3 regions of the Dickeya fangzhongdai genome follow, and region 2 is predicted to be linked to each of the others. Evidence: predicted binding sites of a transcription regulator. Region 2 holds the regulator's gene; each other region holds the start of a gene.
What was found. The regulator ArgR, encoded in region 2, controls arginine synthesis, uptake and breakdown. The targets are predictions, from matches to a motif close to ANTGAATAAAAATACANT.

Region 1: argF (ornithine carbamoyltransferase) is a predicted target of ArgR. The motif match lies at 3,970-3,987, and genes of this name have one in related genera.
Region 3: argC (N-acetyl-gamma-glutamyl-phosphate reductase) is a predicted target of ArgR. The motif match lies at 3,651-3,668, and genes of this name have one in related genera.

Annotation. Positions count from the first base shown of each region.
Region 1 is NZ_CP025003.1:443,049-450,625, forward strand. It holds gene CVE23_RS02085 (PTS transporter subunit EIIC) at 1-1,312, shown strand, start outside; gene CVE23_RS02090 (6-phospho-beta-glucosidase) at 1,379-2,815, shown strand; gene argF (ornithine carbamoyltransferase) at 2,921-3,937, opposite strand; gene rraB (ribonuclease E inhibitor RraB) at 4,100-4,528, shown strand; gene CVE23_RS02105 (GNAT family N-acetyltransferase) at 4,604-5,107, opposite strand; gene CVE23_RS02110 (helix-turn-helix domain-containing protein) at 5,432-6,019, shown strand; gene CVE23_RS02115 (GNAT family N-acetyltransferase) at 6,047-6,529, shown strand; gene CVE23_RS02120 (alpha/beta fold hydrolase) at 6,812-7,577, shown strand, end outside.
Region 2 is NZ_CP025003.1:729,521-737,097, reverse strand. It holds gene CVE23_RS03505 (helix-turn-helix domain-containing protein) at 170-451, shown strand; gene mdh (malate dehydrogenase) at 522-1,463, opposite strand; gene argR (transcriptional regulator ArgR) at 1,954-2,424, shown strand; gene tsaD (tRNA (adenosine(37)-N6)-threonylcarbamoyltransferase complex transferase subunit TsaD) at 2,470-3,483, opposite strand; gene rpsU (30S ribosomal protein S21) at 3,730-3,945, shown strand; gene dnaG (DNA primase) at 4,073-5,827, shown strand; gene rpoD (RNA polymerase sigma factor RpoD) at 5,984-7,577, shown strand, end outside.
Region 3 is NZ_CP025003.1:209,839-217,415, forward strand. It holds gene ppc (phosphoenolpyruvate carboxylase) at 1-2,101, opposite strand, end outside; gene argE (acetylornithine deacetylase) at 2,452-3,603, opposite strand; gene argC (N-acetyl-gamma-glutamyl-phosphate reductase) at 3,818-4,822, shown strand; gene argB (acetylglutamate kinase) at 4,847-5,620, shown strand; gene argH (argininosuccinate lyase) at 5,738-7,111, shown strand; gene rmuC (DNA recombination protein RmuC) at 7,300-7,577, shown strand, end outside.

The DNA of each region.
Region 1 (7,577 bases), 290 kb from region 2:
GGCGCAAACGCCTGATAACGCGAAAGCGCGCGTTCAGAGCCTGCCCGGCGTGATTGCGGTGGTGGAGAGCGCTGGTCAGTTTCAGGTTGTCATCGGCGTGCATGTGGCGGAAGTGTATAGCCAGATGGCGGCGTTGCTCGGCGAAGGCGCAAAGCGCGGCGAAGAGCCCCGTCGGCGCGTACTGGATACGGTGATCGCCACCATGTCGGCGGTGTTCGCGCCGATTGTGTATATTCTGGCGGCGGCAGGGATACTGCAGGGCATACTGATCGTTATTCAGCAGTTCTCCGCCGGTTTTACGCTGACCGGCACCTATCGTGTGCTCAATTTCATGTCCTGGACGCCGTTTGCCTTTCTGCCGGTGTTTATCGCCCTGACGGCTTCCCGTCATTTTCGCTGTAATACCTATATCGCGGTGCTGTGCTGCTGCGCGCTGATCAACCCGGAATGGACGGCGATGGCGGGGAAAATCGCCGCCGGCGAGTCGATCACTCTGTTGGGGCTGCCGCTGGCGAAGACGGTGTATACCGCGTCGGTGTTGCCGCCGCTGTTTCTGGTGTGGGTGCTGGCGTGGGTGGAGCGCCGGGTGGAAAAGCGATTGCCGGATATCGTCAGCGCGCTGTTTACCCCGTTGATCTGCTTTGTGATTGTGGTGCCGCTGACGCTGCTGTTGATCGGCCCGGCCAGTACCTGGGTCGCCACCGGGATCGCCGCCGGCTACAACGCGTTGTTCAATGCTTTCCCGGCGCTGGCGGCCGCGATTATTGGCGGCGTGTGGCAGATCATTGTGATCTTCGGCGTGCACTGGGGCATCACGCCGGTAGTGGTCGCCAACTTTGATCTGAACGGTTACGACTCGTTTCAGGCGTTCCAGACCGTCGCCGTGGTCGCCCAGATGGCGGCCGCTTTCGGCTGTTTTTTGAAAACGCGCAACCGTGAACTGAAAGCGCGTTCGATGTCGGCGGGGGTGACGGCGATTTTCGGCATCACCGAACCGGCTATTTACGGGGTGACGCTGCGCTACAAGAAACCCTTTATCTGCGGCTGCATCGGCGGTGCGGTGGGGGCGGTCGTCGCCAGCCTGTTCGGATCGCTGTATTACGCCTATGCCGCATTGCCGGGCGTGCTGACGGTGATCAACGCCATCAGCCCGTCCGCACCGATGTCGTTTATCGGCGAGCTGGCCGGCTGCGGCGTGGCAATCGTGTTGACTATCGGGTTGGTGATGGTGGTGGGGTTTGACGATCCGGTGGAGGAAACGGCCGCGGCGCCAGCGGAGGCGGCGTCGACCCGGACCAGCGCATCGGTTTGATATGACTGTGAATATTGAGTGCCTTGCCGTCGGCGTATGACGGCATTTAAAGAGGAGGTGGAGAGTATGAGTCAATTACCCGCAGGGTTCTTATGGGGGGGCGCGGTGGCTGCGCATCAGCTGGAAGGCGGCTGGAATGAAGGCGGCAAGGGCGTCAGCGTGGTGGATGTGCTGACCGCCGGCGCGCACGGCAAACTGCGGCGCATTACCGACGGCGTGATTCCCGGCGAGTCCTACCCGAACCATGAGGCAATCGACTTTTATCATCGTTATAAGGACGATATCGCGCTGTTTGCGGAAATGGGCTTCAAATGTTTTCGCACCAGCATCGCCTGGACGCGTATTTTCCCCAACGGCGACGAAACGGAGCCGTGCGAAGCAGGGCTGAAGTTTTACGACGACCTGATCGACGAACTGCTCAAACACGGTATCGAGCCGGTGCTGACTCTCAGTCATTTCGAGATGCCGCTGCATCTGGTGCAGCAGTACGACGGCTGGATGAGCCGCAAGACGTTGGACTGCTTCGTGCATTTCGCCGCCACGGTGATCGAACGTTATCAGCACAAAGTGAAGTACTGGATGACCTTCAACGAGATCAACAACCAGAAGAACGTGTCGGCCGAGATTTTCGGCTGGATGTGTTCCGGGGTGAAGTTCCCGCAGAAGGAAAAACCGGAAGAAGCGATGTATCAGGCGGTGCATCATCAGTTCGTCGCCAGCGCGCTGGTGGTGAAAACCGCGCATGACATCAACCCGGATATAAAAGTGGGTTGCATGTGCTCGTTTGTGCCGTACTACCCGTATTCCTGCCATCCGGAAGACGTGATGCTGGCGGCGCGTTCGATGCATGACCGTTTCTACTTCTCCGATGTGCACGTGCGCGGCCACTATCCGGCCTATGCGAAACGCGAGTGGGCGCTCAAGGGCTACCACATCCATATGGAGCCGGAGGACGAGCGGATTCTGCAGGAAGGTAAGGCGGACTACATCGGCTTTAGCTATTACATGTCGAACGTGGTGAAACACGATGTGCAGAACGATATTGACGCCAGCATGGACGGCAGTTCCGAACATTCGATTGCCAACCCGCACCTGAAAGCCAGCGACTGGGGCTGGCAGATCGATCCGACCGGGCTGCGCTATGCGCTGGTGACGTTGTATGAACGTTATGAAGTGCCGCTGTTTATCGTGGAAAACGGGCTGGGCGCCGTCGATAAGCCGGACGCGAGCGGCGTGTGTCAGGATGACTACCGTATCGATTATCTGCGTTCCCATATTGAAGCCATGAAGGCGGCGGTGTGGGAAGATGGCGTCGACCTGATGGGTTATACGCCGTGGGGCTGCATCGATCTGGTGTCGTTCACGACGGGTGAAATGGCGAAGCGTTACGGTTTCATCCACGTCGACAAGCATGACGACGGCACCGGGACGTTAAAACGTACGCCGAAGAAATCCTTCCACTGGTATCAGCGGGTGATTACCTCGAACGGCGAAGAACTGTAAGCCGGGCCGGAAGCGCCGGGATTTGTGACTGGGCCGATAACGTTGGTTTATCCGGCCCATACGCTGAGCCAAATCACCTGTGGATTTGGCTCATATTCTCGCTACTTAAATCTCGACGCTCTGGCTCAGTGTCGCCACCATCACCGCTTTGATGGTGTGCATGCGGTTTTCCGCCTGATCGAACACAATGCTGTGGGCGGATTCAAACACATCGTTGGTGACTTCCATACCGTTGTGCAGGCCGTATTGCTCCGCCATCTGTTTGCCGAGCGTAGTCTGGTCGTCGTGAAACGCCGGCAGGCAGTGGAGGAATTTCACCTGCGGGTTGCCGGTAGCGGCGATCATCGCGGCGTTAACCTGATACGGCCGCAGCAGGTCGATACGCTGCTGCCACACTTCTTTCGGTTCCCCCATCGAAACCCACACATCGGTATAGATGAAGTCCACACCGTTCACCCCGGCCGCCACGTCTTCTGTCAGCGTAATCGAACCGCCGGTTTTGGCTGCCGCCGCCTGACACTCCGCCACCAGACCGGCATCCGGCCAGCAGGCTTTCGGGGCGATTAATCGCAGATCCAGCCCGGTGATGGCGGCGGCTTCCAGCATGCTGTTGCCCATATTGTTGCGGGTGTCGCCCACGTAGGCCAGCTTCATGCCCGACAGCGATTTACCCGGCAGGTGCTCCTGCATGGTCAGCAGGTCCGCCAGTAACTGGGTCGGGTGAAATTCGTTGGTCAGGCCGTTCCAGACCGGCACGCCGGAAAACTCGGCCAGCGTTTCCACCAACTCCTGACCGTAACCGCGGTACTGGATGCCGTCGTACATGCGGCCCAGCACCCGGGCGGTGTCTTTCATTGATTCTTTATGACCGATCTGGCTGCCGCTGGGGCCGAGGTAGGTGACTTGCGCGCCCTGATCGTATGCAGCAACTTCGAAAGAGCAACGAGTGCGGGTCGAATCTTTTTCGAAGATGAGTGCGATGTTTTTACCTTGCAGGTAGCGGGCTTCGGCGCCGTTTTTCTTATTGGTTTTGAGCGTGGCGGCGAGAGCCAGAAGGCTGCTGATTTCAGCCGGCGTGAAATCCATCAGCCGTAAAAAATGGCGTTTGTAGAACGGGTTCATCGTTGTCTTCTCCATGTGGCTCAACACTGAAGGTTGAATTAAAATTCACTTTATATGTGTAAATATTCAAATTCAAGTGCCGCGTTCAAACTTTATGGTGGAGAGAGAGGCTAGCCTGTGGGAAAATAACCCTATCTTTGCCGCTTTTATGAGGACTGAGACATGGCAAACCGCGAACTGCTGGAAGAACAACGTGAAGAGACCCGTCTGATCATTGAGGAATTGCTGGAGGACGGCAGCGATCCCGATGCGCTCTACACCATCGAACACCATTTCTCCGCCGAGAAGTTTGAAGATCTGGAAAAAGTGGCGGTGGATGCGTTCAAACTGGGTTACGAAGTTACCGACGCCGAAGAAATGGAAATGGAAGACGGCGTGGTGCTGATGTGCTGCGATGCTATCAGCGAGGTGGCGTTGAGCGCCGAGCTGATCGATCAGCAGGTGGAACAACTGCTGTCGCTGGCCGAGCGTCATGGCGTCAACTACGACGGCTGGGGCACCTATTTCGAAGACCCGGACGGCGAGGATGAAGACGAATTCGGGGAAGACGAAGACTTTTACGATGAGGATGACGACGGCAAACGTCACTGATTCTCGTGTTCTCTATCGCCCGGCACCCGCCGGGCGATGTGTTTTCTACGCAGCGCAATGACGGCGCCTGCGCCCTTACAGCGTTTTCAGCATTCTGACTTCACAGTCCACATGACCTGTGTTGCCCATGGCATGCGGGATATGCTCGAAGCCGAGTCTTTCATACAGGTGGATGGCGCTGGTCAGGTGCGCGGTGGTTTCCAGATAGCAGCGGCGAAACCCCTGCTCGCGGCCAAACGTCAGCGCCAGTTCCGCCAGTTGCCGGGCAATGCCCTGGCCGCGCGCCAGCGGCAGAAAATACATTTTTTGCAATTCACAAATATCCGGCTCGCCGCCGGACAGCGGGGCCAGACCGCCGCCGCCCACCACTTCGCCGTTGCATTCCACCACCCAGTAAGCGCTGGCGGGGCGACAGTAGAGTTCGAACAACCGGTCCAGATCCGGGTCGGACACGGTATATCCCTTGTCGGCCGTCAGGCCGAATTCAGCGGAAACCCGGCGTATCACGCTGGCAATCGCCGCGTTATCCGCGGCCGTAATCGGGCGGGTCAGCAGTGGTGTGGACGCTGAAGTTGTCATGTTGCTCACTCTTGTCGGCAGAATCCTGTCAGGTCGAAAACGGCGGTAATCGGCTGGCGTTTCCCGATGATACGTACCGTCGTTTACACGTATCACCGATTATACGTACCGACGCGCCGGCTCAAAACCCTGTTATTGATAAAGGCGCGTAACAAAAAGCGCAACAGCGGATTAGCGCAGCGGTAATCGCCCGACAATGATGTGGATCCCGCGTTAAACATACAGCTGAATAATCCGTTCCCATTGCGTCTCATTCTGAACATATCTTGATCTGTTTTCTCATTTATGAGATTTTTTATCAAAATTGATATTTCAGGAGACGCGATGGAACCTTCCATTTCTGAAACCGATCGTCTTTCCGAAACCGATCGTCGCTTGGCCGGGCGGCTGGCGGGGCTGCGACGTGAACGCGGCTGGTCGCTGGACGAACTGGCGCAGAACAGCGGCATCAGCCGCGCAACCTTATCCCGGCTGGAACGTATGGAGTCCAGCCCGACGGCGGCGTTGCTGGGCCGCCTGTGTGCGGTGTATGGCTGTACCCTATCGTGCCTGCTGGCCGAGGTGGAAACTCAGTTGCCGCAGAAGCTGAGCGAAGCGCAACAACCGGTATGGATTGACCCGGAAACCGGGTTTGTCCGGCGCAGTATTTCTCCCCCTTCCGCCGGGTTTCGCGCCGAAGTGATCCACGGCGAGCTGCCGGCCGGCGTGCTTATCGATTACGCCGTGCCGCCGCTGGCGGGCCTGGAACATCATCTGTATGTGCTCGATGGCCAACTGGTTATGACGCTGGAAGGCGTGGCGCACACGCTTGGCCCGCGGGACAGCCTGCGCTATCGCCTGTATGGCGCGTCCGGTTTCCATAATCCCGGTCCGGGTCCGGTTCGCTACCTGATTGCTATCTGCGCCCCCTGATCTTTTTTTGCAACGGAGCTGATGATAATGACAAACACATCCCCACGTGATCCGCTGGTGATCCGCAACGATGACTTGACCGGCGAGGCCACGCGAGCGCTGGTGGCCCTGCATCTGACTGGAATGCACGATAATTCGCCGCCGGAGCAGGTATTTGCGCTGGACTTGTCCGGTTTACAGGCACCGGACGTCACGTTCTGGAGCGTCTGGCGCGGCGAGCAGATCGCCGGTATCGGCGCGCTGAAAATGCTGCCGGACGGCAGCGGAGAACTGAAATCGATGCGCACCCATCCGCAGTGTTTGCGTCAGGGCGTGGCCGCGTGTCTGCTGGCCCATATTCTGGCCGAAGCGCGTCGGCGCGGCTTGTGTCGCCTGAGTCTGGAAACCGGCAGCGGTCCGGCATTTGAACCGGCGCTGGCGCTGTATCGTAAACAGGGTTTCGTGAATGGCGAGGCGTTCGCTGAGTATACAGCCAGCGAATTCAATCAGTTCCTGCATCTGCCACTGTAAATGACGGCTTGGTTCATCTCTTTGCCGCTGCGCACAGGCGACAATATCGGCAACCGGAGGGTAACGGCGGGCGTCCTTTGCGGTTAGCGGCGTATGCCTGAACAGAATCGGGACACGGATTATTTCATGAGTATTGTTCAGGACTAAATTATATGCCGCGATAACTAAAATTGGCGGCATATAATTATTTTTTCAATCATTAGTCTGCGAGCATTATTGGGATATTTTACAGGAAATATTAACATCAGGGTCCCCCGCCTATGATTACGGAAGAGTTGTTCTATGGTTAATCGCTTGTTGTCTGGACTGGCTGGTCTGGTTTTTCTGTTTGTTTTATCCCCTTTTTCGACTGCACAAACGCTACAACCACAAGAAGGAAATTGGGCCGCGCCTGAATTCCGATTCCATACCGGAGAAACCGTCAACAATCTCCGTATTCATTATTACACGTTGGGCGACAGTAAAAAGCCGGCCGTATTATTGCTGCACGGCACTAATCAGCCGATCATCGCCTTATTGGCCGCCGGTTTTGGCGGTGAATTATTTGGTCCCGGCCAGCCGCTGGACGTCAGCAAATATTTCATCATCATTCCTGAAAGCATCGGTTCCGGAAAATCCGCCAAGCCGTCCGACGGCCTGCGTACTAAATTCCCACAATATAACTACGATGACATGGTGCTGGCGCAATATCGCCTGCTGACCGAAGGTCTTGGCATTAAGCATCTGCGTCTGGTGATGGGATATTCGATGGGCGGTATGCATACCTGGATGTGGGGCGAAAAATACCCGGACATGATGGATGCGCTGGTGCCGATGGCGTCGCAGCCGAACGAACTCTCGGGCCGCAACTGGATGCTACGCCGCATGCTGATTGAGACCATCAAGCGCGATCCGGCGTGGAAAAACGGCGATTACACTAGCCAGCCGCCGTCGTTGCAGACCGCCAACATCATGTTCAGCATCGCCACCACGGGCGGTACGCTGGCCTACCAGAGCAAAGCGCCGACCCGCGCGCAGGCGGACAAACTGGTGGACGAGCGTCTGGCCG
Region 2 (7,577 bases):
AGATACTCGTTACCTATTCAGATCCATTTGGAAATTAATTTGGAAATATTAAGGAAATTGGTGCTATATTATTTCCAAATAATGGCTTTTGGTTAGCGAAACCATTCACCATGAGCCGTTAGTTATACCATTAATACGCTGTCGTCTTAATAGCAATAAGGGAAGGATTATGAATTCAAGGAAAAATGACTGGCATCCCGCCGATATTATTGCGGCACTGAGAAAGAAAGGGACAACGCTCGCGGCCGTATCACGAGCCGCCGGGTTGAGTTCTTCCACGCTGGCCAATGCTTTATCCCGCCCATGGCCGAAGGGCGAATGGTTAATAGCCGACGCGCTGGGTATTCACCCATCGGAAATATGGCCCAGTCGCTATTACGATCCTGAAACACAAGAACTACTCGACCGCAAAAAACTGATCCGTCCGCAGTCTGATCCGCAATCCGAATAATGCTTCCGGAAAAAAGAAAGGCCGGAGAATAGACTCCGGCCTTATCAACAGTATGTTCACACAAAGGTGATTATTTCTTGTTAACGAACTCTTCGCCCAGCGCGATATCCTGCTTCAGGGTATCCAGCATGCTAACCAGAGCCTGTTGTTCAAACGCGCTCAGCGCACCGATGTCTTTACGCTCGGCAATGCCGTTTTTGCCCAGCAACAGCGGTTGAGCAAAGAAACGAGCGTGTTTGCCATCGCCTTCCACATAAGCGCACTCAACCACGCCGCTTTCACCCTGCAGAGCGCGAACCAGAGACAGACCAAAGCGTGCGGCTGCCTGGCCCATAGAAAGGGTTGCTGACCCGCCGCCGGCTTTCGCTTCCACAACTTCGGTGCCCGCATTCTGAATACGTTTGGTCAGATCGGCCACTTCCTGCTCGGTGAAGCTCACGCCCGGAATCTGGGACAACAACGGCAGGATGGTGACGCCGGAGTGGCCGCCGATAACCGGCACGTCGATGGCCTGCGGCTGTTTGCCTTTCAGTTCGGCAACGAAAGTGCTGGAACGGATAATGTCCAGCGTCGTGACGCCAAACAGTTTGTCTTTGTCATACACGCCGGCCTGCTTCAGCACTTCGGCGGCAATCGCCACCGTGGTATTGACCGGGTTGGTGATAACGCCGATACAGGCTTTAGGGCAGGTACGGGCAATCTGCGAAACCAGGTTACGCACAATCCCTGCGTTCACATTAAACAGGTCGGAACGATCCATCCCCGGCTTACGGGCCACCCCGGCAGACATCAGCACAACATCTGCGCCTTCCAGAGCAGGAGTAGCATCTTCACCGCTGAAACCTTTGATTTTCACATCGGTGGGAATGTGGCTCAGATCGACAGCTACACCCGGCGTAACGGGGGCGATATCATAAAGAGAGAGCTCTGAACCTGAAGGAAGCTGGGTTTTGAGGAGAAGGGCAAGGGCTTGACCAATACCACCTGCGGCTCCGAGAACTGCAACTTTCATCCTAAACTCCTTATTATGTTAAGTAAAATTACCGTGGATGCGTTTAGTTAAAAACGTTTATGCTCGCGAGAGAAGCCAGGCGTCAGACCTGTTTTCAGAAGGACACTACATAGGTCCGCAGCGATAAATAGGCACGCAGCGATAACGCACTATGTGATTAATAATAAACTAACAATCTGCCTGATATCTGAAAGGTAATTAAAGTAACAGGCAATTGTAGTATGCCCCGGCATAAGCCCACGACTGATTAACGGGTGTGTTACATTACACCGACCATCAGCCTCCAAACAACATCATTTTGATAACATTTATTTTACTTTTATGTGATGAAGAGCACATTTTTTGACACCCTGGTAAAGTATTGCCCCACCGCCCACTAAGTCCGCTGTCTCAGGCCAATAATCCGGTTTTATACGCGCTCATATTGCATAAAAATTCATTCAAATGCATAATGGCCGCATGTTCCACTTTTTCCCGGACACGGTGCAGAATGCGTAACTCCACTAAACAAGAAGATCTGGTTAAGGCGTTCAAAGCGCTGTTAAAAGAAGAGAAATTCAGTTCGCAAAGCGAAATTGTGCAGGCGCTGCAGGACGATGGATTCGAGAACATCAACCAGTCCAAGGTATCCCGCATGCTGACCAAGTTTGGCGCGGTGCGTACCCGCAACGCGAAGATGGAAATGGTTTACTGTCTGCCTGCCGAACTGGGTGTCCCCACCACCACCAGCCCGCTAAAAAACCTGGTGCTGGACGTGGATTACAACGACGCGGTGGTCGTGATTCACACCAGCCCTGGCGCAGCCCAGCTGATCGCCCGCCTGCTGGACTCGCTGGGCAAATCGGAAGGGATTCTCGGCACCATCGCCGGCGACGATACCATTTTCACCACCCCAGCCCGGGGCTTCAGCGTCAAGCAACTGTATGAAGCAATACTGGTATTGTTTGAACAGGAACTGTAATGCTTCTCCGCCCCGCTATGCGTTTGGGGCGGAATAGCCGGAAAATCACAGCGCAGGCAATTCAGCCAGCGGCCAACGCGGCCGAACCGTGATGCCAAGCTCATCCGTCACGCCCTGGGCAAGACGAACCGCTCCGGCATAAGCAATCATCGCGCCGTTGTCGGTACAGAATTCAGGGCGGGCATAGAACACGTCGCCGCCTCGTTTCGCCATGATGTCCGCCAGCCGCTGGCGCAATGTCCGGTTGGCGCTCACGCCGCCGGCCATCACCAGCCGGCTGAACCCTGTCTCATCAAGCGCACGCCGGCATTTGATGGCCAACGTATCCACCACCGCATCTTCAAACGCCCGCGCGATATCCGCCTGCGTCTGCGGATCGCTGCCGTTTTCACGGATAGTATTGGCGGCGAAAGTCTTCAGCCCGGAGAAACTAAAATCCAGACCGGGTCGATCGGTCATCGGCCGGGGAAAAACAAAACGGTCGGAATGCCCGCCTTGCGCCATTTTCGACAGCAACGGCCCACCGGGATAATCCAGCCCCAGCAGCTTGGCGGTTTTGTCGAACGCCTCGCCAGCCGCATCGTCAATGGACTCACCCAGCAACCGGTATTCGCCAATGCCGGTAACGCTGATCAACTGGGTATGACCGCCGGACACCAGCAGCGCGACAAACGGAAACGCCGGCGGATTATCTTCCAGCATCGGCGCCAGCAAGTGACCTTCCATGTGATGCACCGGAATGGCCGGCACATCCCAGGCAAACGCCAGCGAGCGCCCTACCGTCGCACCGACCAGCAGCGCCCCAACCAGACCAGGGCCGGCCGTGTAAGCGACGCCATCGATATCACTGTGCTGTAGCCCGGCGTCTTTCAACGCCGCCTGAATCAGCGGCACGGTCTTGCGAACATGATCGCGGGAGGCCAACTCAGGCACCACGCCGCCATAATCGGCATGCAACTTCACCTGGCTGTAAAGCTGATTCGCCAGTAGCCCGGCCTGCGTGTCATAAATCGCGACCCCGGTTTCATCGCAGGATGTTTCAATACCCAATACGCGCATTGCTGTTTTCACTCTCGTTTACATTTACGGCGGCGGTTACATTTACGGCGGCCCGCCACGGCTGCTTGATTCAGGCGGGACATAGTCTATCATAAGCCAGTCCACTGACGAGCGAACCGGCGCCGCGCGTTTTATGATCGCTGATGCACTTTACAAACGCGCCACAGTTGCAGTAGAATTCCGCACCATTTTGAAAAGGCTGGCACAAGGCCAGCAGCAAACCGAATTTACTGAGGTGAGAGGCACATGCCGGTAATTAAAGTACGTGAAAACGAGCCGTTCGACGTCGCTCTGCGTCGTTTCAAGCGTTCCTGCGAAAAAGCAGGTGTTTTGGCTGAAGTTCGTCGTCGTGAGTTCTATGAAAAACCGACTACCGAACGTAAGCGCGCTAAAGCTTCTGCTGTGAAACGTCACGCCAAGAAGCTGGCTCGAGAAAACGCACGCCGCACTCGTCTGTATTAATTTTCTGGAGGGTTATCCTCCACCGCGTGATTAATCCGCAGACTTAGCAGTTGCATACGAAGGCCGTGCTTTCCGAAAGGAATGCGCGGCTTATTGTCGTTTATAAACGTATATAGATAAGGGGCTTATGGCTGGACGTATTCCCCGCGTATTTATTAATGACCTGCTGGCCCGCACCGACATCGTTGACCTGATCGATGCGCGCGTCAAACTGAAAAAGCAGGGCAAGAATTATCACGCGTGTTGCCCGTTCCACCACGAGAAAACCCCTTCGTTCACCGTTAACGGTGACAAGCAGTTCTACCATTGCTTCGGCTGCGGCGCCCACGGCAACGCGATTGATTTCCTGATGAATTATGATCGTCTGGAATTTGTTGAAAGCATTGAAGAACTGGCTGCAATGCACGGCCTGGAAGTTCCTTACGAAGCAGGCACCGGTCCGACCCAGCTCGAACGCCACCAGCGGCAAAGTTTATACGAGCTGATGGAACAATTAAGCGCTTTTTACCAACATACCCTGAACCAACCTGCGGGTACGCCGGCCAGAGAGTATCTGTCCAGACGCGGCCTGAGTGATGAGGTGATCCGGCAATTCGCCATCGGATGTACGCCGCCAGGGTGGGACAATGCGTTAAAGCGTTTCGGCCGCAGCAGCGAAAACCGGACCACGTTGACCGACGCCGGCATGCTGGTGACCAACGATAATGGCCGTACTTACGACCGTTTCCGCGATCGGGTGATGTTCCCAATCCGCGACAAACGTGGGCGGGTTATCGCTTTTGGCGGTCGGGTGATGGGAGATGGTATGCCCAAGTACCTGAACTCGCCGGAAACCGAGATTTTTCACAAAGGCCGCCAGCTGTACGGCTTGTACGAAGCGCAACAGAAAAATCCGGAATTGAAGCGGTTGTTGGTAGTCGAAGGCTATATGGATGTGGTCGCGCTGGCCCAGTTTGGCATCGATTACGCGGTGGCCTCGCTAGGAACATCAACGACGGCGGACCATATCCAGTTGTTGTTTCGCGCCACCGATCAGGTGGTGTGCTGTTACGATGGCGACCGCGCCGGACGCGACGCCGCCTGGCGCGCGCTGGAAACCGCGCTACCCTATCTGGATGACGGTCGGCAGTTGCGCTTTATGTTCCTGCCCGACGGCGAAGACCCGGATACGCTGGTGCGTCAGGAAGGCAAGGCTGCTTTCGAGCAACGTATCGAACAGGCAATGCCGCTGTCGGCGTTTTTGTTCGACTCGCTGCTGCAGCAGGTGGACATGAGCACCCCGGACGGGCGCGCCAAGCTCAGTACGCTGGCCCTACCTCTAATTGGGCAGGTACCGGGCGAAACGTTGCGATTATACTTACGTCAACAACTTGGCAATAAACTGGGGCTGTTGGACGACAGCCAGCTGGACCGCCTGCTGCCGAAAGCGGCGGAGCAAACATCGTCCTACCAGCCTCCACGGCTAAAAGTCACAACTATGCGTATACTGATAGGACTTTTAGTACAAAATCCGAGGTTGTCCGCCGAGGTGCCGGAACTGGCGCTGGAAGGGGTGGAAGAGAACAAAGTTGCAGGACTGGAGCTGTTTCTGGATCTGGTGAAAACCTGCAATGAAAGCCCAGGTATGAACATGGGACTGCTGCTGGAAAAATATCGCGAAAGTAAATATCGCAAGCAGCTTGAAACCCTGGCCGCCTGGGACCATATGATTGAAGAGGAAGAGCTCGAAGAAAAATTCAGGGTCAGCCTGGCCGAGCTCTACGACCAGTTGCTGCAGTTGCGGATGGACACGCTAATCGCCCGCGAGAGAACGCATGGGCTGAGCACGAACGAGCGCAAGGAACTGTGGTCGCTGCAACTGGCGCTGACGCGAAAAAACTGATTTCCCGCGGCTTAATTGCCGATAAATAGTAGGGTCGAGCCCTACAGCGTGCCGCTACGGGGGCTGCGGCGATAAGAAAAATTCCCCTAATGTTATTGTTAGCGATTTACGCTGACCGACACCAACCCCAATATTCTGAAGTGTGGATACCGTCTTATGGAGCAAAACCCGCAGTCACAGCTCAAGCTACTTGTCACCCGTGGTAAGGAGCAAGGCTACCTGACCTATGCCGAGGTCAATGACCATCTGCCGGAAGATATCATCGACTCCGATCAGATCGAAGACATCATCCAGATGATTAACGACATGGGCATCCAGGTGATGGAAGAAGCGCCGGATGCCGATGATCTGATGCTGGCTGAGAATACCGCCGATGAAGACGCTGCCGAAGCAGCGGCGCAGGTATTGTCCAGCGTTGAATCGGAGATTGGCCGCACGACCGATCCGGTTCGCATGTACATGCGTGAGATGGGTACCGTCGAACTGCTGACCCGTGAAGGGGAAATCGATATCGCCAAGCGAATCGAAGACGGTATCAATCAGGTACAGTGCTCCGTAGCCGAGTATCCGGAAGCCATCACCTATCTGTTGGATCAATACGATCGCGTCGAAGCGGGAGAAAGCCGCCTGTCCGATCTGATCACCGGCTTTGTTGATCCGAACGCCGAAGAAGACCTGGCGCCGAATACCACGCCCGAGAACGCCGAATTGGCCGACGACGGCATGGATGATGACGACGAAGAAAACGAAGAAGACGAAGACGACTCCGATGATGACAACAGCATCGACCCGGAGCTGGCGCGTCAGAAATTCACCGAGCTGCGCGATCAGTATGAAGCGACCCGCGTAAGCATCAAAGCGCATGGCCGCAGCCACCCGACCGCGATTGATGAAATCAATAAGCTGTCTGAAGTGTTCAAGCAGTTCCGTCTGGTGCCGAAGCAGTTTGACCTGCTGGTGAACAACATGCGCACCATGATGGACCGCGTGCGCACGCAGGAACGCCAGATCATGAAACTGTGCGTCGAGCTGTGCAAAATGCCGAAGAAAAACTTCGTAACGCTGTTCACCGGCAATGAAACCAACAGCAAGTGGTTCGACGCCGCGCTTTCCATGGGCAAACCCTGGTGCGAAAAATTGCGCGAAGTGGAAGACGACGTGCATCGCAGCCTGCAGAAACTGCAACAGATCGAAGAAGAAACCGGCCTGACCATCGAGCAGGTGAAAGACATCAACCGTCGCATGTCGATTGGTGAAGCCAAGGCGCGTCGCGCCAAGAAAGAGATGGTGGAAGCCAACCTGCGTCTGGTTATCTCGATCGCCAAGAAATACACCAACCGCGGCCTGCAGTTCCTGGACCTGATTCAGGAAGGCAACATTGGCCTGATGAAAGCGGTAGACAAATTCGAATACCGCCGCGGCTACAAGTTCTCCACCTACGCTACCTGGTGGATCCGTCAGGCGATCACCCGCTCCATCGCGGATCAGGCGCGCACCATCCGTATTCCGGTGCATATGATTGAGACCATCAACAAACTCAATCGTATTTCCCGCCAGATGCTGCAGGAAATGGGCCGTGAGCCGACGCCGGAAGAACTGGCCGAGCGTATGCTGATGCCGGAAGACAAGATCCGCAAGGTATTGAAGATCGCCAAAGAGCCGATCTCCATGGAAACCCCGATCGGTGATGACGAAGATTCGCATCTGGGGGATTTCATCGAAGATACCACGCTGGAACTGCCGCTGGATT
Region 3 (7,577 bases), 520 kb from region 2:
CCGGGCGCGACCCCAGCGGCAGTTTACCCAGTTCCAGTTCCGGCGTGGCGGCGCGGAAATAAGGCACGAAGTCCGGGTTTTCCCGCACGTAGCCGCGGTACATGTCGCAGGAAATGCGCGACAGCTCGTTCATGATGTGATGCCATTCCTGCTTCGGTTCCGGCGGCGGCAGCAGGTTGGCTTCCAGAATAGCGGAGGTGTAGAGCGACAGGCTGCTGATGGTGACTTCCGGCAGACCGAACTTGAAGCGGATCATCTCGCCCTGTTCGGTGACGCGCAGGCCGCCTTTCAGGCTTCCCGGCGGTTGGGAGAGCAGCGCGGCATGAGCCGGCGCGCCGCCGCGGCCGATGGAGCCGCCGCGACCGTGGAACAGCGTCAGCGCGATGCCGTATTTCTCACAGGTCTTGATCAGTGCGTCCTGCGCGCGGTACTGGGCCCAGGAGGCGGCCATCACCCCGGCGTCTTTGGCGGAGTCGGAATAGCCGATCATCACCATCTGTTTGCCCTGAATGAAGCCGCGATACCAGTCGATGTTGAGCAACTGGATCATGACGCTGTCGGCGTTATTCAGGTCGTCCAGCGTTTCGAACAGCGGCGCCACCGGCAGCGCGTACGGGCAGCCGGCTTCCTTCAGCAGCAGATGCACCGCCAGCACGTCGGACGGGGTGCGCGCCATCGAGATCACGTAGGCGGCGATGGAATCGCGTGGGGTTTCGGCGATCACCCGGCAGGTTTCCAGCACTTCCTGCGTGTCGGCGCTGGGTTCCCACTGACGCGGCAGCAGCGGACGCTTGGAGTTAAGCTCGCGGATCAGGAACGCCTGTTTGTCGGATTCCGACCAGCTTTCGTAGTCTCCCAACCCCAGATAGCGGGTGATTTCCGCCAGCGCGTCGGTGTGACGGGTGCTCTCCTGCCGTACGTCGATACGCACCAGCGGCACGCCGAAGCAGCGTACCCGGCGCAGGGTGTCGAGCAACTGACCGTCGGCGATGATGCCCATGCCGCAGGCATGCAGCGACTGGTAACAGGCGTACAGCGGATCCCACAACTGCTCGTTGGTGACCAGCAGATCTTTGGGCGCGACCAGTTGCTCGCCTTTCAGACGCGCGTCCAGATAGTTCAGGGTGGCGGTCAACTGCGCGCGCAGCGTTTTCATCAGCTCGCGGTAGGGTTCCTGCACCTCGTCGCCGCCCGCCAGCTGTTGCAGCTCCGGGGTACAGGTGGTCATCGACAGCTCGGACACCAGTACTTGTACGTCGCGCAGGAACAGATCGGCGGCTTTCCAGCGGCTTAACAGCAGTACGCGGCGGGTGACTTCAGCGGTCACGTTCGGGTTGCCGTCGCGGTCGCCGCCCATCCAGGAGGTGAAGCGTACCGGCACCGAATCCACCGGCAGACGATAACCGAGTTCCTTGTCCATCTGTTCGTCGAGTTCGCGCAGGAACGCCGGCACCCCTTCCCACAGGCTGTTCTCCACCACCGCGAAGCCCCACTTGGCTTCGTCCACCGGCGTCGGGCGGATTTTGCGGATTTCATCGGTATGCCAGTACTGGGCGATCAACTGGCGCAGACGGCGCATGATCTGATGGCGTTCATAGTCGGCCAGATCGTCGTGGTCGAGCTGCTTGAGGCAGGTATTCACTTCAACCAGTTTGTGGATCAACGTGCGGCGGGTGATTTCGGTCGGGTGCGCGGTCAGCACCAGCTCGATGGAGAGCGATTCCACCGCGTCGCGGATGTCCTTGTCGCTCAGATTGTCGCGGCTTTTCAGGTTGCGAAACACCGTCGCCAGCGCTTCCGGGTTACTGGCCGCCTCGCCGTGCGGAGAAATGCTGTGGTACTGCTCCGCCGTGTTGGTCAGGTTAAGGAACTGGCTGAACGCGCGGGCGACCGGCAGCAGTTCCTCGTTGGACAGGTTCTGCAGTGTGGTCAGCAGTTCCTGACGGTGTGTTTCGCTGCCGGCTCGCGAGGCTTTGGACAGCTTGCGGATTGTTTCAACACGCTCAAGGATATTGGCGCCCAGCGCATCCTTGATGGTGTCGCCGAGCAATTTACCCAGCATGCTGACATTGCTCCGCATGGCGGAATATTGTTCATTCATAGTTACCCTGACCCATCTCTTGATTTTGTAAATTTATTACACACAAAAATTGTGTGGTTACTGTCTGTTATCTAGCCACGTTCGCCATTGTTCGTCAATGAACGTCCTTTAATCCCTACAGTTGTACCTGTTTAACCGGTGCAAAGGCAATTTGTGAAATTTAATTACAAAAGCTTGCCGATAAGTGACGCTTATCTTATAGCGGCGGCGAAAGCAAGAACGGCAATGAGAAGGCGGCAAGAAGACAATAAAAAAGAGGCGGGTAGCCGGTTGGATGCGTGCAGAGTTTTTTTCGGCGGCAATGGCAATGTTGCCCGGCGGTCACAGCCGGGCAACGCCAGAACACGAAATCAGTGCTGGCAGAAGTGATGCACCAACTCGGTAATCAACGTGCGCGTCGGTTTGATGAACGACATGTCGATAAATTCATCCGGCTGATGCGCCTGATTGATGGAGCCGGGGCCAAGCACCAGCGTCGGGCACAGTTCCTGAATGAACGGCGCTTCGGTGCAGTAATTCACCACATCGGTCGGCTGCCCCACCAGTTTTTCCACCACCTGCGCCAGATGATGATCCGCCGGGCACTCGTAACCCGGAATCGGCGGATGCAGTTCGCTGATGGTGAGACGGCCGGGCCAGCGTTCGCTGACCGGCGCCAGCGCTTCGCTCATAAGACCGTTGAGATCGCTCAGCGTCATGCCCGGCAGCGGGCGGATATCCATGTGCAGGTCGCAGCAGGCGCAGATGCGGTTGGCGGCGTCGCCGCCATGAATGTGACCAAAGTTCATGGTCGGATAAGGGATATGGAACGCCGGGTTGTGATAGCGCTCTTGCAGCGTGTTGCGCAGCACCATCAGTTCGGAAATGGCTTCGTGCATCAGTTCGATGGCGTTGACGCCGCGCGACGGGTCGCTGGAGTGGCCGGACTGGCCCTGAATACGAACCACATTCGACATGTGGCCCTTGTGGGCGCGCACCGGCTGCAATGACGTCGGCTCGCCGATAATCGCGCAGTCCGGGCGAATGCCGGTCGATTCGGAGAAATACTTGGCGCCTGCCATCGTCGTTTCTTCATCCGCGGTCGCCAGAATGTACAGCGGTTTGGTCAGCTTACCGGCATCCACATCGCGCAGCGCATCGAGAATAAAGGCGAAAAAGCCTTTCATGTCGGCGGTGCCGAGCCCGTAGAGTTTGTTGTCGTGCTCGGTCAGGGTGAACGGGTCGCGCGTCCAGCGGCCGTCGTCGAACGGCACCGTGTCGGTATGGCCGGCCAGCAGCAGCCCGCCGCTGCCTTCTCCCAGTCGGGCCAGCAGGTTGAATTTATTAAAGGTGCCGGGTACCGGCTGCACGTCGACATGAAAACCCAGATCGCTAAACCATCCCGCCAACAGGTTGATTAAGGTCTCATTGCTTTGATCCAGGGCGCGCTCGGTGGCGCTGATGGACGGGGTGGCGATCAATGCCCGGTACAGCTCCATAAAAGGGGGTAAATTCATCTTCACTGTTGACAGCCTCTGGGTTAGGATAGTATCAATATTCATGCATTTATTGTGAATAAAAATACAATAATGCCAGGCGAAATGAAATCATAAGCTGTGCGGCGATACGAGATTGTCGCATAATCGTTTCTTCTGGCTTTTGTGGGTGAACGGCGTGGCCGCGCTGATGAGCCTGCTTCCTGTTCCACCTATCTGGCAATAAAGGTATACCGAACTCATGCTGAATACGTTGATCGTTGGTGCAAGTGGCTATACCGGCGCTGAGCTGGCCCTGTACCTGAACCGTCACCCGCAGATGAACATAACCGCTTTGGCGGTTTCCGCGCAAAGTGTTGATGCGGGAAAACGCATTTCCGACCTGCATCCCCAGCTTAAAGGCATTATTGACTTGCCGGTGCAGCCGCTGACCGACGTGGCCGACGCCGCCAAAGGCGTGGACGTGGTGTTTCTGGCCACCGACCACAAGGTGAGCCACGATCTGGCGCCGCAGTTCCTGAAAGCCGGCTGCACCGTGTTCGATCTTTCCGGCGCGTTTCGCGTGCAGGATCCTGAATTCTACACCCGTTACTACGGTTTCGAGCATCAGCACGCCGACTGGCTGGCGCAGGCGGTGTACGGTCTGGCGGAATGGCAGGCGGACAGCATCAAACAGGCGCAGCTGATCGCGGTGCCGGGTTGCTACCCGACCGCGTCCCAGCTGGCATTGAAACCGCTGGTGGAAGGCGGCTTGCTGAACCCGAACCAGTGGCCGGTGATCGACGCCACCAGCGGCGTCAGCGGCGCTGGCCGTAAAGCGAGCATGACCAACAGCTTTTGTGAAGTCAGCCTGCAGCCGTATGGCATTTTCAATCATCGCCATCATCCGGAAATCGCCACCCATCTCGGCATTCCGGTGATTTTTACCCCGCATCTGGGCAATTTCCCGCGCGGCATTCTGGCGACCATCACCTGCCGCCTGCAGCCGGGCGTTACCGCGCAGGACGTGGCGGAAGCTTACCACAACGCCTACCATGACAAACCGCTGGTGCGGTTGTATGAGAAAGGCGTACCGGCGCTGAAATCGGTGGTCGGTCTGCCGTTCTGCGACATCGGCTTCGCGGTGCAGGACGAGCACCTGATCGTGGTCGCCACCGAAGATAACCTGCTCAAAGGCGCGGCGGCGCAGGCTGTGCAGTGCATGAACATTCGCTTCGGTTTCCCTGAAACCCAATCCTTACTCTGATGACACCCTGAGGCGCAAAGACCGATGAATCCGTTAATTATCAAATTAGGCGGCGTATTACTGGATAGCGAAGAGGCGCTGGAGCGCCTGTTCACCGCGCTGGTGACCTACCGTCAGCAGCATCAGCGCCCGCTGGTGATCGTGCATGGCGGCGGTTGTCTGGTGGACGACCTGATGAAGAAACTGTCGCTGCCGGTGGTCAAGAAGAACGGCCTGCGCGTGACGCCCGCCGATCAGATCGACATCATTACCGGCGCGCTGGCCGGTTCCGCCAACAAAACCCTGCTGGCCTGGTCGATTCGTCACGGCATCAACGCCGTTGGCCTGAGTCTGGCGGATGGCGGCAGCACGGTGGTCACGCAACTGAACGACGAACTGGGGCACGTGGGTAAAGCCGAAGTCGGCTCTCCGGCGTTGCTCAACACCCTGCTGAATGCCGGTTATCTGCCGGTCATTAGCTCCATCGGCATCACTGCCGGCGGCGAACTGATGAACGTCAACGCCGATCAGGCCGCCACCGCGCTGGCGCAGACGCTGGGCGCCGACCTGATCCTGCTGTCCGATGTCAGCGGCATTCTGGACGGCAAAGGTCAGCGCATCGCGGAAATGACCGCCGGCAAAGCGGAAGAACTGATCGCGCAGGGCATTATTACCGACGGCATGATCGTCAAGGTTAATGCGGCGCTGGACGCGGCGCGCGCGCTGGGACGTCCGGTGGATATCGCCAGCTGGCGTCACGCCGAGCAGTTGCCGGCGTTGTTCAACGGCGTGTCCATCGGCACCCGTATTCTGGCGTAAGCCGCGAGCATCAATCACGTTTTCTCCCGGCGACAACCGCCGGAGAAATACGAGCAGTTCAACGGCGGGGCGGACAGGAGTCGGCCCGCCTTTATCAGAGATACCGGGAGTGTAGTTATGGCTTTGTGGGGCGGACGGTTCACGCAGGCGGCAGATCAACGTTTTAAACAGTTCAACGATTCACTGCGGTTTGATTACCGTCTGGCGGAGCAGGACATCATCGGATCCATCGGCTGGTCCAAGGCGCTGGTGACGGTGAACGTACTGAGCGCTCAGGAACAGCAGCAACTGGAGCTGGCGCTCAACGCACTGCTGAAAGAGGTGCAGGCGGATCCCGACGCTATCCTGCAAAGCGACGCGGAAGACATCCACAGTTGGGTGGAGCAGAAACTGATCGAGAAAGTCGGCGATCTGGGCAAGAAACTGCACACCGGGCGCAGCCGTAACGATCAGGTCGCTACCGACCTGAAACTGTGGTGCAAGGCGCAGGTGAGCGAACTGGCGCAGGCGATCCGTCATCTGCGCGCCGCGCTGGTCGCTACCGCCGAGGCTAATCAGGATGCGGTGATGCCGGGGTATACCCATTTGCAGCGCGCGCAGCCGGTAACGTTCGCCCACTGGTGTCTGGCTTATCATGAAATGCTCGCGCGTGACGAGAGTCGTCTGGAAGACACGCTCAAGCGCCTGGACGTCAGCCCGCTGGGTTGCGGCGCGCTGGCAGGCACCGCCTATCCTATCGACCGCGAGCAACTGGCCGGCTGGCTGGGTTTTGCCTCGGCGACACGCAACAGTCTGGATACGGTATCCGATCGCGATCACGTGCTGGAACTGTTGTCTGACGCCTCCATCGGCATGGTGCACCTGTCGCGCTTCGCTGAAGACTTGATCTTCTTCAACAGCGGCGAAGCGGCGTTTGTCGAACTGTCCGACCGCGTGACCTCCGGCTCCTCGCTGATGCCGCAGAAAAAGAACCCGGACGCGCTGGAGCTGATCCGCGGTAAATGCGGACGGGTGCAGGGCGCGCTGGCCGGCATGCTGGTGACGCTGAAAGGCCTGCCGCTGGCGTACAACAAAGATATGCAGGAAGACAAGGAAGGGCTGTTCGACGCGCTGGACACCTGGCACGATTGCCTGATGATGGCGGCGCTGGTGCTGGAAGGCATTCAGGTGAAACGTCCGCGTTGTCAGGAAGCGGCGCAGCAGGGCTACGCCAACGCCACCGAACTGGCCGACTATCTGGTCGCCAAAGGCGTGCCGTTCCGTGAAGCGCACCACATCGTCGGTGAAGCGGTGGTGGAGGCCATTCGTCAGGGCAAAGCGTTGGAAGCGTTGTCGCTGGCGGATCTCAAACAGTTCAGCGCCGTGATCGAAGACGATGTGTATCCGGTGCTGTCGTTGCAGTCCTGTCTGGAAAAACGCGCCGCGCAGGGCGGGGTGTCGCCGCAACAGGTCGCGCGCGCCATCGCCGACGCAAAACAGCGTCTGGCGTAATCCTTGCGATAAATTCCAAAACCGGCTCAAGGGCCGGTTTTGTTTTTTCTGCCGCCCGCTTTCTGAAGTCGGCTCGCATTTTCTCGTTTGACAGCGGCTTTTTCGGCCGATTTCTCACGTCACCTCTGGACATATATACAGCCTCATTTTACCTTGGCGGGCAGTGGTACTCATAACCCGGAGGCGGTGTGGAGATCTCCTTGTTTTATGGCGTCGGCGGCGGCGTGGTCGGCCTGCTGCTGGGTTGGCTGGCTGCCAGCCTGTGGCAGCAACAGCGTCAGGCGCGGCATGACACCGAATTACAGTTGCAACAGCAGGCGCTGGAACAGGCGCGCCAACAGCTGATTGAAAGCCAGCAGATGCGACGGCAGGACCAGCAGCGGCTGGATCAGCAGACGCAGGAACTGCGTATGCTGCACGGCCAACTGGCGGCTGGCGAGGAAAAGTTGCGGCAACTGGCGGAGCT